Regions from separate parts of the Candidatus Thiodiazotropha sp. CDECU1 genome, predicted to be linked through region 1. Evidence: predicted binding sites of a transcription regulator. Region 1 holds the regulator's gene; the other holds the start of a gene.
What was found. The regulator sigma-54, encoded in region 1, starts transcription at its own class of promoters, with help from an activator protein. The targets are predictions, from matches to a motif close to TGGCANGNTNCNTGCTT.
Positions count from the first base shown of each region.

Region 1 (5,390 bases):
GCGGACAGCCTTTCCATCGATGAAGCGTCTGGGGTGGTGCTCTATGAGGGTAGTGTCGAAGTTACCCAGGGCAGTCTGAAAATTTGGGCCGAGCGACTCTGGGTGCATCGCCGCCAGGGTAAAACCGAGAAGGTTATCGGTGAAGGGAATCCTGTTCGCTTTCGCCAATTGATAGAGCAGGGGGGAGAAGAGGCGCGCGGCGAAGCCCGACGGGTGGAGATCAGCCTGGAGCACGATGAGTTACTGTTGATCGATGATGCGCTGCTTGAGCAGGGAAACAACCATTTTCGAAGCGACCGGATAATCTACAATCGCGGCAAGGCACTGGTAAGGGCGGGTACCAGCGCACAAGGCAAGCAGCGAGTACAGGTCGTCATTGAACCTGAACAGCAGTCAAAACCATGAGCCAGCTACAGGCCAAGGCGCTGCAGAAGCAGTATGGAAAGCGTAATGTGGTGGATGGTGTCTCACTCAGCGTGAACAGTGGTGAGGTGGTTGGGTTGTTGGGGCCGAATGGCGCGGGAAAGACCACCAGTTTCTATATGATCGTTGGCCTGATCCAGGCGGATAGTGGGGAGATACTCCTGGATGGAGAGGTATTGACCGATCAGGTGATGCATAAACGGGCACGCAGCGGTATCGGCTATCTGGCTCAGGAGCCATCGGTTTTTCGCCGCCTGAGTGTGGAGCAGAATATTCTTGCGATCCTGGAGACCCAGGAGCAGCTGGATGCCGCCAGACGCCGTGAGCTGTGTGACGAGCTGTTACTGGAGTTAGGTATCGGGCACTTGAGGGAAAGCCTGGCAATGAGCCTCTCCGGGGGTGAGCGCAGGCGTCTGGAGATTGCCAGGGCCCTCTCCATTCGGCCGCGCTTTATATTATTGGATGAACCCTTTGCCGGTGTCGATCCCATTGCGGTCATCGATATCAAGAAGATCATTCAGCACCTGAAGGCCCTGCAAATAGGCGTCCTGATTACGGATCATAATGTCAGAGAGACCCTGGATATCTGTGATCGGGCCTATATCATCAACAGCGGTCGCGTGTTGGCTGAGGGCTCCACGGGAGAGATACTTCAGAACGAGGAGGTTCGAAGTGTCTATCTCGGTGAGGATTTTTCCATGTAGCAGACTGAGGGGGCTTGGTTATCCTGTTGATTTTAAATGAATTACAGGATTAATCCTTGAATGGTTCGGGCATTGGGCAAGGTAATGCAGTGGGATTCAGCCAAGAAATATATTTTTCCTCTGCGGCGTTTTTTAGCTAGAATGAAATTAAAGACATACAAATAACATACCAGGTCCAAAGATAACATCTGCGATGAAGCAGGCCCTACAGCTCCGGCTCGGTCAACATCTAACCATGACACCTCAATTGCAGCAGGCAATACGCCTGCTGCAACTCTCCGCGCTCGACCTGAGTCAGGAGGTTCAGGAGGTGATGGAGACCAACCCCATGCTCGAAGTGGAAGAGGAGTTTGGTCAACAGAACACCACCAAGGAGGGGGAGGCCGCTGACAGCGGGGTGTCGGAGCAATCTGCGGCGGTTGATGCGAACAGCAACGACATCAACAACGAACGTGAAATTAAGACTGATGCGCCCCAAGCGACGGAGGAACTGCCGGTCGATAGCGAATGGAGCGATGTCTACGACAGTTATCAGCCCACTTCAAGCGGTGGTGGCGAGACGAACGATCACGACTATTTGATGCACAATAGTAGTGCCACAACCCTGCATGACCATCTGGTATGGCAGATGAACCTGACGCCTTTCTCACCCCAGGATATCGCAATCGCCACAAACATCATCGACGGCATCAATGAGGATGGCTATTACACCGGTGATCCGGAGGAGGTGCTGGAGTCGCTCAACGATGAAGAGGCCACCATTGAGGATATCAATGCGGTGTTGCACCGGATCCAGGCGTTCGACCCGCCTGGCGTGGGGGCCCAGGGCCCTCAGGACTGTCTCCTCATCCAGTTGAATCAACTACCCGAATCGACCGCCTATCGGCAGTTGGCAATCAAGCTTTGCAGGGACTATTTCAATCTTTTGACCGCGCAGGATCAAAATCAGATCATACGCAGGATGAAGATCAATCAGGATGAGCTTGTGGCGGTGATGCAGCTGATTCGTACACTTAATCCCCACCCGGGTTCACTGATTGCCAGCAGCGAGCCGGATTATGTCATACCCGATGTGTTCGTGAGCAAGCAAAACGGTCGCTGGATAGTCGAGCTGAATGGCGAGGTGACGCCAAAATTGCGGGTGAACACAGGTTATGCCAATTTGATCAGGCGCGCGGATCAGAGCGAAGACAACACCTTTCTGAAGAACCATTTACAGGAAGCTCGTTGGTTCATTAAGAGTTTGATGAGTAGAAACGAGACTATTTTACGCGTAGCGAGTAAAATCGTAGAGTATCAAAGGGGGTTTTTCGAACATGGAGAAGAGGCGATGAAGCCTCTGGTTTTGAGGGATATCGCTGAGGCGTTGGAAATGCACGAATCGACCATATCCCGTGTGACAACCCAGAAATACATGCATACACCCAGGGGGACACTGGAGTTCAAGTATTTCTTTTCCAGCCATGTCAGCACCAGTGCGGGAGGTGAGTGCTCGTCTACAGCGATTCGCGCGCTGATAAAGAAAATGATAGCCGCTGAGATTCCCAACAAGCCTCTCAGTGACAACAAGATTGCCGCTCTTTTGTCTGATCAGGGTATCGAAGTCGCCCGTCGGACAGTGGCAAAGTACCGAGAGTCGATGGGTATTCCTCCATCGAACGAACGTAAGCGTCTGATATAGGAGTTATTTGAGCGACGAATCGCAGGTTGTTAACAGCGATCCCTTTGCGGATGCAGCCAGGCACGAGGCTTATGCGGATTGCTGCACAGCATATACTGAAAGTACGATTGGTCCTCAATTAGTGACATCAGGCAGGGTGATGGGTAACCTCATCTAAGATAGGAGAAAATTATGCAAATTAGCGTGACCGGTCATCATGTGGATGTAACCGATGCCTTGAAAAGCTATGTAGACAATAAGTTTGAACGTCTTGAGCGCCATTTTGATAATGTGATCAATGTCCACGTTATCTTGAGCGTGGAGAAAATGAGGCAGAAGGCAGAAGCTACAATGCAAGTGAACGGTGCGAGTGTTTATGCGGACTCTGTACAGGAAGATATGTATGCAGCCATCGATCTGCTCACGGATAGACTCGATAGGCAGGTGTTGAAACACAAGGAGAAAATGAAAAGTCATCGCGCCGGTAGCGGCGTTAAGTATGCGTCTGAGTAATACGGGCTGATTGAACTGGCGAGGTCTCCATGTTTCCAAACGGCTATCTTGTGGAAGAACGGATCGGTTGCAAAGTGGAGGCTGCCAGCAAGAAGCGCGTATTGGAACAGCTCGGTCAGCGCTTGGCCGAGGCTGTTCCCGATCTCAATCAAGATCTGGTATTTGATGCGCTCCTCGAGCGTGAAAGGCTGGGTAGCACCGGTCTGGGCAAGGGTATCGCCCTGCCCCACGCCCGCATGCCGCAAATCACTGGAGCGCTTGCAGCGTTTATCCAGCTCCCCGAGGGAATCGATTTCGACGCAATCGATAATCAGCCGGTTGATCTTGCCTTTGCAATGTTGGTTCCGGAGGAGGCAACCGACGAACATCTGCAGCTTTTGGCCAAGTTGGCGCAGATGTTCGATGATGAGGAGTTCTGCACTGCCCTGAGGCAGGCGGCAAGCGCACATGATCTTTATGAACTGATCCAGCAACGGGAAGCTATAATCTCTGCTTAATGAAGCCAATCTATACCATTCGGGATCTCTATGATGAGTTGGCCAGCGAACTTTCGCTGACCTGGAATGGTGAGGGGGGAGACGCGGAGATTGTGGTGGATATCGAGCTGCAGCATGGAAGGCAGCCCGCTGGCCCCCTCAACTTGATCAGGCCCAATCAGATCCAGGTCATCGGGCCACCGGAAAGGAAACATCTGCTGAGTGAGGAAAAGGATGCCTATCATGAATACCTACAGGTTCTATTCAAGGCCTCACCGGCCGCGCTTATATTTACCGATGGTTTAAAACCACTTCAAGAGTGTGAGGGACAGGCCATGGATAGGAATGTCGCACTTTTCTATACCCCGCAATCCGATAATCAGGTGATAAAACGCCTGGTGGAACGCTTCAGCCAGCCGGTGGGTGAAAAGCTGCTGGTACATGGGGTCTATATGGAGGTCCTGGGCAGGGGAGTGCTGTTCAGCGGTGATCCGGCGATCGGTAAAAGCGAACTCGCACTGGCGCTCATTTCCCGCGGACATTGTCTAATTGCGGATGACGCAACGGAGCTCTATAAATCAGCCAGTAAAACACTCATCGGTCGTTGTCCGAAGGTTTTACAGGATTTTCTGGAAGTGCGTGGACTGGGCATGATCAATATCCGCGCCATGTTCGGTAACAGCGCCATCAAACCCAATAAAGAGTTGCACTTGATCATTGATCTGCTGCATTTCGATGACAAGAAACTACATGATATGGATCGTCTCGAAGGCTGTCATTCAACAAGAACCTTGCTCGGGGTTGAAATCCCGATGACAAGCCTGCCGGTTGCCGCCGGTCGTAACCTGGCTATCCTGGTTGAAACCGCTGTGCGCCAGCATATGCTGATGCTCGATGGCTATAATGCCACTCAGGATTTCATTGAACGACAACAGATCTATATCGATCAGGATGAATAAAGCAGCCGACATGTCTGATTGGTTCAAATTGCAAATCGTCAGCGGAATGTCGGGATCGGGCAAGACAATAGCCCTGCATACGCTGGAAGATATGGGCTATTACTGTATCGATAATCTGCCGATTTCCCTGTTGGTCTCTGTGGCCGATCATCTGATAAATGAACCGGAGGCGATCTTCCGCAAGACCGCGGTGGGCATAGATGCCCGCAGCCAATCCAGTCAGTTATCCACGCTACCGGATATGGTGGAGGATATTCGTAACAGTGGACTCGACTGTAAGATGCTTTTTCTTGATACCAAAGCGGAAACATTGATCAAGCGCTTCAGTGAAACCCGGCGTAAACATCCGTTGACGAATGAGCAGCGTTCTCTGGCAGAGGCCATTCGCTATGAACGTGAATTACTGGCGCCGGTGATCGAGGCGGCTGATCTGAGAATCGATACCACCCATACCAATCTTCACGAGTTGCGTGACCTGGTGCGACACCGTATCGGAGGTGAGGAGGGTAAGGTCTCGATTCTTTTCGAATCCTTCGGCTTCAAACACGGCCTGCCTAGAGATGTGGATTTTGTCTTTGATGCCCGCTGTCTGCCTAATCCCTATTGGCAGGAAGAACTGCGCGCCTACAATGGTATGCAGGCACCTGTAGCTGAC
Region 1 covers NZ_OY734020.1:4,118,382-4,123,771, reverse strand. The annotation lists gene lptA (lipopolysaccharide transport periplasmic protein LptA) at 1-405, shown strand, start outside; gene lptB (LPS export ABC transporter ATP-binding protein) at 402-1,127, shown strand; gene R2K28_RS18845 (RNA polymerase factor sigma-54) at 1,321-2,808, shown strand; gene hpf (ribosome hibernation-promoting factor, HPF/YfiA family) at 2,980-3,300, shown strand; gene ptsN (PTS IIA-like nitrogen regulatory protein PtsN) at 3,330-3,797, shown strand; gene hprK (HPr(Ser) kinase/phosphatase) at 3,797-4,735, shown strand; gene rapZ (RNase adapter RapZ) at 4,746-5,390, shown strand, end outside.

Region 2 (5,390 bases), 1.7 Mb from region 1:
CCAACGGTGATCCCGGTTATCGCAGCCGGGCTTAGATATTGAAAATATTTTCCACCCCTGAGCATCCAGATGAACATTTGAATCAGTCCAACCATAAGGCTGAGCAGGATCACATAGTCGATATAGAGTGGGCTGCCCCGGCCTGCGAAAGGGACTACCGCGATACCGATCAATATGGCGACTGCCGTGTTTGGTCCGCCCAACATTGAACTTGAACCAAAGAGGCTGGCAAAGAGGGTAACGAAAATCGATGTATAGATGCCGTACTCAGGCGGTAGTCCGGCCAGATAGGCGAAGGTGATGCCCTGAGGTATAACCAATATGGCAGCGACAACAGCGGCAAATGCCTCTGTAGGTAGATTCAGCTTTCCTGCTCGGTCTGGCCTCCATGGAATAATCTCCGACAACAGTCGTATATATTTCATATCACTCTATCATTGGAATCGATCTACCTTGTTTCCATGGTCTAACCCTGTCTCTTTTCAAGTCGCTTGATCTAATCCACTAATCCGGAGATAGATTCGAAGAGTTTCAGCAGTTTGCTGCGCCGGGGGTCTCCCGGCCTGATCTGCATATTGATATATGCCGCCACATCCAGTGCAGCCTGATGGGTGAGGGTGCGTTCCTGGCCAAGGGGCATGTTCGCCCAAATGAAGCCCGCGGCCTTTTTGATATTCGCTATGCCGGCGCCTTTGTTGTAGGCGTCCATACCCCAAAGCGGGGGAATACCCGGTATGCCGTGACCGTCGTTTGCATGGCATTGGGCGCATTTCGTTTCATAGATCGCCTTGCCGCTGGCAGGATTTGGGTCATAGCCCGTGTCGGGCAAGGTCGGCACTCCTCTACCGGCTGGTGCCTCGCCAATCACTTCGCCATGAGAGATATAGGAGATATAGGCCGCCACAGCCAATACCTCCGGTGAGTCCTCGGGCGGCATGATGCCGTCGAGGCTGTACACGAAGCACTCCCGGATGCGCAATCCAATGCCATTGCGACGGCCGTTCTTACTGCGCCACTTCGGGTACATACCCGCCACATTGAGCGGAATGGCATCGGGTTTGCGTCCTGCATTGAGGTGGCAGTTGCTGCAGCGCAGCCGATTGCCTGAATAGCGGGCACCAAAGCGTTCGGTTTCAGTGACGATGCGGTAGCCGAACACCACATTGCTGTGGTAATCGTCCAGATAACTCCGCTTGAGTAACTCATCTATAGCGATGGGGGTGTCAGCAGCCACGCGCTCCATGGGCAGCAACCCCAACAAGAGAATGAAGGGGTAGAGAAATCGGCGATATCCAGCTGCCTGATGATCCTGTTTAGGTGAAATAGAGTCTGTGCTGTTCAATGTGCTCTGAGCACTCTAAATTGCATTGGCATGGTATGGTTAAGACCGGTGTCATTGAATCCTGCTAGTGGCAGCCCGCCCTTGAGTGGGAGGAATTTACCACACATAGTATGGTTTTTTCACCCTAATGTTACTGTTTACAAGGCCCTAAACGTTTACCTGTCGTCTTCGAGTTCATCAGAACACCCCCTAGATCGATGTTAATGACCCCCTCTGCAGTATCGCCGTAGTAGGTGATGCTTCCCTGGCTTGTGGTTACGCCAACCGAGCGTGTGCAGCTTATGTTCCAGGAAACCTTATCCCCTTCCGTAATGAGATCGATGGTTTCGCAGGCCTGTCCCAATTGACTGTCTTTGGGTACAAAGTCAGCCCTGGTGATGCAAGTGGTATAGGAGGTGGGTGGTAATAGCTGCATCGGCATGCCAGGCGTATTCAGCACTGCGGTCCAGTGCCACAATCCCGGATTCATATTGATCTCCGAGGCATAGACATCGTACGAGAGTAGCGCGAAAAGCGACAGCGAGGCAGGGATTGTTCTGTTTTTCATCAGGCACCGGTCCATGAAGATTAGTCAGCGGCAATCAATCTACCTGTTTTGGGGAGGCGATGACGCGATCTGACGCACAGGGTAACAAAGCTTCACAGCCATACTTGGCCTGCTATTTGCTGTTGATAGGTAAAGGCATATTCAATAGGAGAACAGCATTGGTCACACAGCTTTGGATTGGATTGCTATCACTCTCCGTACTGGTATCTGTGAGTATACAGCTGTTAGCCCCGGGTTCCGGGCTGATCGCGATCATTTCAGGTCTTTTACTGGTGGTAGGCGGTACCCTGCTGACAGCGATCATGAGTCATTCCCTCAACTCCGTGTTGATGCTTTGGCAGTTGGTCGCCGATTTTCGTCACCCGCCCGCCAACATGGATGACGATGAGGAGGGCTTTTCACGCTTTCTACAGGCGGCAAATTACTTCCGCCGCGGCGAGATTCGGCCGGCAGAAGCGGTAATACAGCAGATTTCAGAACCGCTGCTGCGCAGAGGCACCCAACTGGTGTTGGACGGTTTTCCCCGTGACCAGGTGACACTTACCCTGCAGCGCCAGATTGCAGAGGACAGGGATCATTTACGCCGACCCGCCGAGATGCTGCGTGCCATGAGTGGTTATGCCCCTGCGTTCGGCATGCTTGGGACACTACTCGGCCTGGTGCAGATGTTGTTTGGCCTGGGTTCCGGAAACCTGGCTTCAATCGGCGCCGCCATGGGTTTTGCCATGCTGACCACTGTGTATGGCCTGGTATTGGCCAACCTGGTGTTCAAACCCCTTGCCAGTAAGTTGGAGCAGCGCGGCAGACAACTGATCACACGCCGGGTCGCACATCTGCAGGCAGTCATGATGTTATGCGACAGGCAACATGCGGAGTTGATCAGGGAGATGATGAATGAGGTCAACGCCAGACAGGACATGCGCCAGGCAGCCCATGAATTACAACTTATTACCAGCCCTGACCAGAATGCCGCCTGAATAGGTGACAGCCCATGACAACCACGAGCGGGAAGAGAGAGATGCACCAAAAACCAGCTACGGGAGGGGAGCTCGATAGCAGTGCCTGGTATGCCTGGGAAGTTGAAGAGAATGATGGTGGTTGGCTGTTGACCTATGTGGATGTGTTGAGCGTGATACTGGCCATGCTGGTTGTGCTGCTGGGGCAGATGGCAGTGCAGCATCTGCAGACAACGGATGAGGATAGCAGGATGGCGGCCACCTATGAGGCTGTTCCCAGTGACGAGCCGACGCTTGAAGTGCAACAGCCACAAGCACCGGTTCAAGTGGATGAGGAGCCGAATCAGATTAGTGATGCCGAAGCCCGCCTGGTAGCAGCGATAGAGGATCGCTTTCAGGACGAGGTGACAGTGGTGCAAAAGGATAAAGGCATCTCATTGGAAATCGCCGATGTCATTCTTTTCGATTCAGGTAAGGCGGAGCTGCTTGACGAGGCTTTTCCCATACTGCAGAAGCTCGCAATGACTTTGCAGGAGATTGGTGAGGCGGACATCGCCGTAGAAGGTCATACCGATGACCGCCCCATACTGGGTGGCAGGTTTGAATCGAATTGGGAACTGGCCGCTGCTCGCGCCAATGCAGTGACGCGTTTTCTCCTGAGTCAGGGTTTTGCAGCAAAACATCTGCGTTCCGTAAGCTACGCGGATGCTCATCCGGTGGCTGATAACTCGGACCCGACCGGGCGTGCTGAAAACCGCCGTGTCAATCTTCGGGTGGAGTTTTTGCAGTAGCGCGCTCTTTTCACAGCATCCAATTCATGAATGGATGAGCAATCCTTAATTTCCTAAAATCTGTCGCCCGATGTGACAGACTCCCCATTTTGATCGCCCATCTACGCCACATTTACCAATTCTTGATCAAAATCAAGTCTCCTCTATCCATCTATGCTCAATTCTTATTGGGTATTCGATTTATACGCGATCTATGGAGTGGCTGAGTCATGGGATTACATAAGGTTGGTGTTGCTGCATTGATAGGGTGCTTGACTGTTTCGTGTGGAGGAGGTGGTGGCAGCAGCGATGACAGTGATAATACCAATACATCTACTGCATCTATGGCTGAGTTGGGAAAGAAACTGTTTTTCGATACCAATCTCTCCAGTGGCAGCAACCAGGCGTGCAGCTCTTGTCACGATCCCTCAAATGGTTTCGCCGATCCTCGTGTCAGTGTAACTGCTCCGGTTTCAGAGGGATCGGTTGGTGGTGCCTTCGGTGATCGAAATGCGCCAACTGCTGCCTATGCCGCGTTTGCACCTGCCTTCGGTGAGGTCGCGGATCAGGATCAGACACCGGAGACAGACTCAAAGTACCAGGGTGGACAGTTTCTGGATGGACGTGCCGTTGATCTGATTGAGCAGGCCAAGGGCCCCTTTATCAATCCGGTTGAAATGAATAACGCTTCCGAAGCCGAGGTTGTCGCAAAGGTGCAGAATGCTGAGTACGCAGCGGATTTCATTGCCATATTCGGTGCAGATGCTTTTAGTGACACAACCACCGCCTATCACAATATCGCAACCGCAATTGCAGTATTTGAAGCAACCTCTGAGGTCAACAGTTTTAGTTCGAAGTTTGATGCCTATCTGCTGGGCAACTACACATTGAACGCCTCGGAACAGCGAGGTTTTGATCTGTTCATGGATGCGGAGGTGACTAAATGTGCAAACTGCCACACGGTGGGGGATACACCAGAAACCTCTCTTTTCAGCAACTTTCGTTATTACAATATAGGTACACCGGTAAACGTGAATAATCCTGCTTATCTGGCAGACAATTCGTTTGTCGATGATGGTCTTGGCGCCAGCAGTGCGATAGCCGAGTCAGATAGAACAAGCGAACGGGGTAAGTTTAAGGTGCCAACCCTGCGTAACGTGGAGCTGACTGCGCCCTATATGCACAATGGGGTCTATGCAACCCTGGAAGAGACGGTGTTGCACTATGATATTCAGGTTGCGAACCTGTTCATCACTCCCGAAGTGAATGACGACAATATCGCGGCTGAAATGAACGCGGGCACATTTATTGGTTTAGGTTTGTCAGATCAGGATCGAGCCGATCTTGTCAATTTCATGCTGACCTTAACCGATGGCTATTTTTAAATATGGACCCATTCAGCGACGTTTTCTGGTCTTTCCCTTTCTCGGCCTGTCAGGACCTACACGAATTATGCTGCCGCTAAGGTCCCTGCCATCGAGTGCGGCAATAGCGGCTCGGGCTTCGTGACCCTCCATATCGATTGTAGCGAAACCTTTGCAGTCACCACTAAAGAGATCCTTGGCCATTTTAAGGGAACGCACAACGCCGTATTCTGTAAACAGCGCTGTCAGGCTCTCTTCTGTAGTTGATCGTGGAAGACCACGAACCGATAGGGTAATCATTGACCTGTTCCTGATAAGAGTGATGAAAGATCTATCCGTGCATCCCTGTACGGATATTGCCCGTTGGTTCGCGGAAATGACAGGATGCCAAAGTGAATGGCAACGGGTGAA
Region 2 covers NZ_OY734020.1:2,454,574-2,459,963, reverse strand. The annotation lists gene R2K28_RS11205 (SulP family inorganic anion transporter) at 1-425, opposite strand, end outside; gene R2K28_RS11200 (c-type cytochrome) at 497-1,342, opposite strand; gene R2K28_RS11195 (DUF3617 domain-containing protein) at 1,473-1,889, opposite strand; gene R2K28_RS11190 (motility protein A) at 2,048-2,866, shown strand; gene R2K28_RS11185 (OmpA/MotB family protein) at 2,881-3,636, shown strand; gene R2K28_RS11180 (cytochrome-c peroxidase) at 3,846-5,000, shown strand; gene R2K28_RS11175 (RNA recognition motif domain-containing protein) at 5,013-5,279, opposite strand.
Region 2: a site for sigma-54 is predicted at 1,995-2,011, ahead of R2K28_RS11190 (motility protein A). Genes of this name have one in related genera too.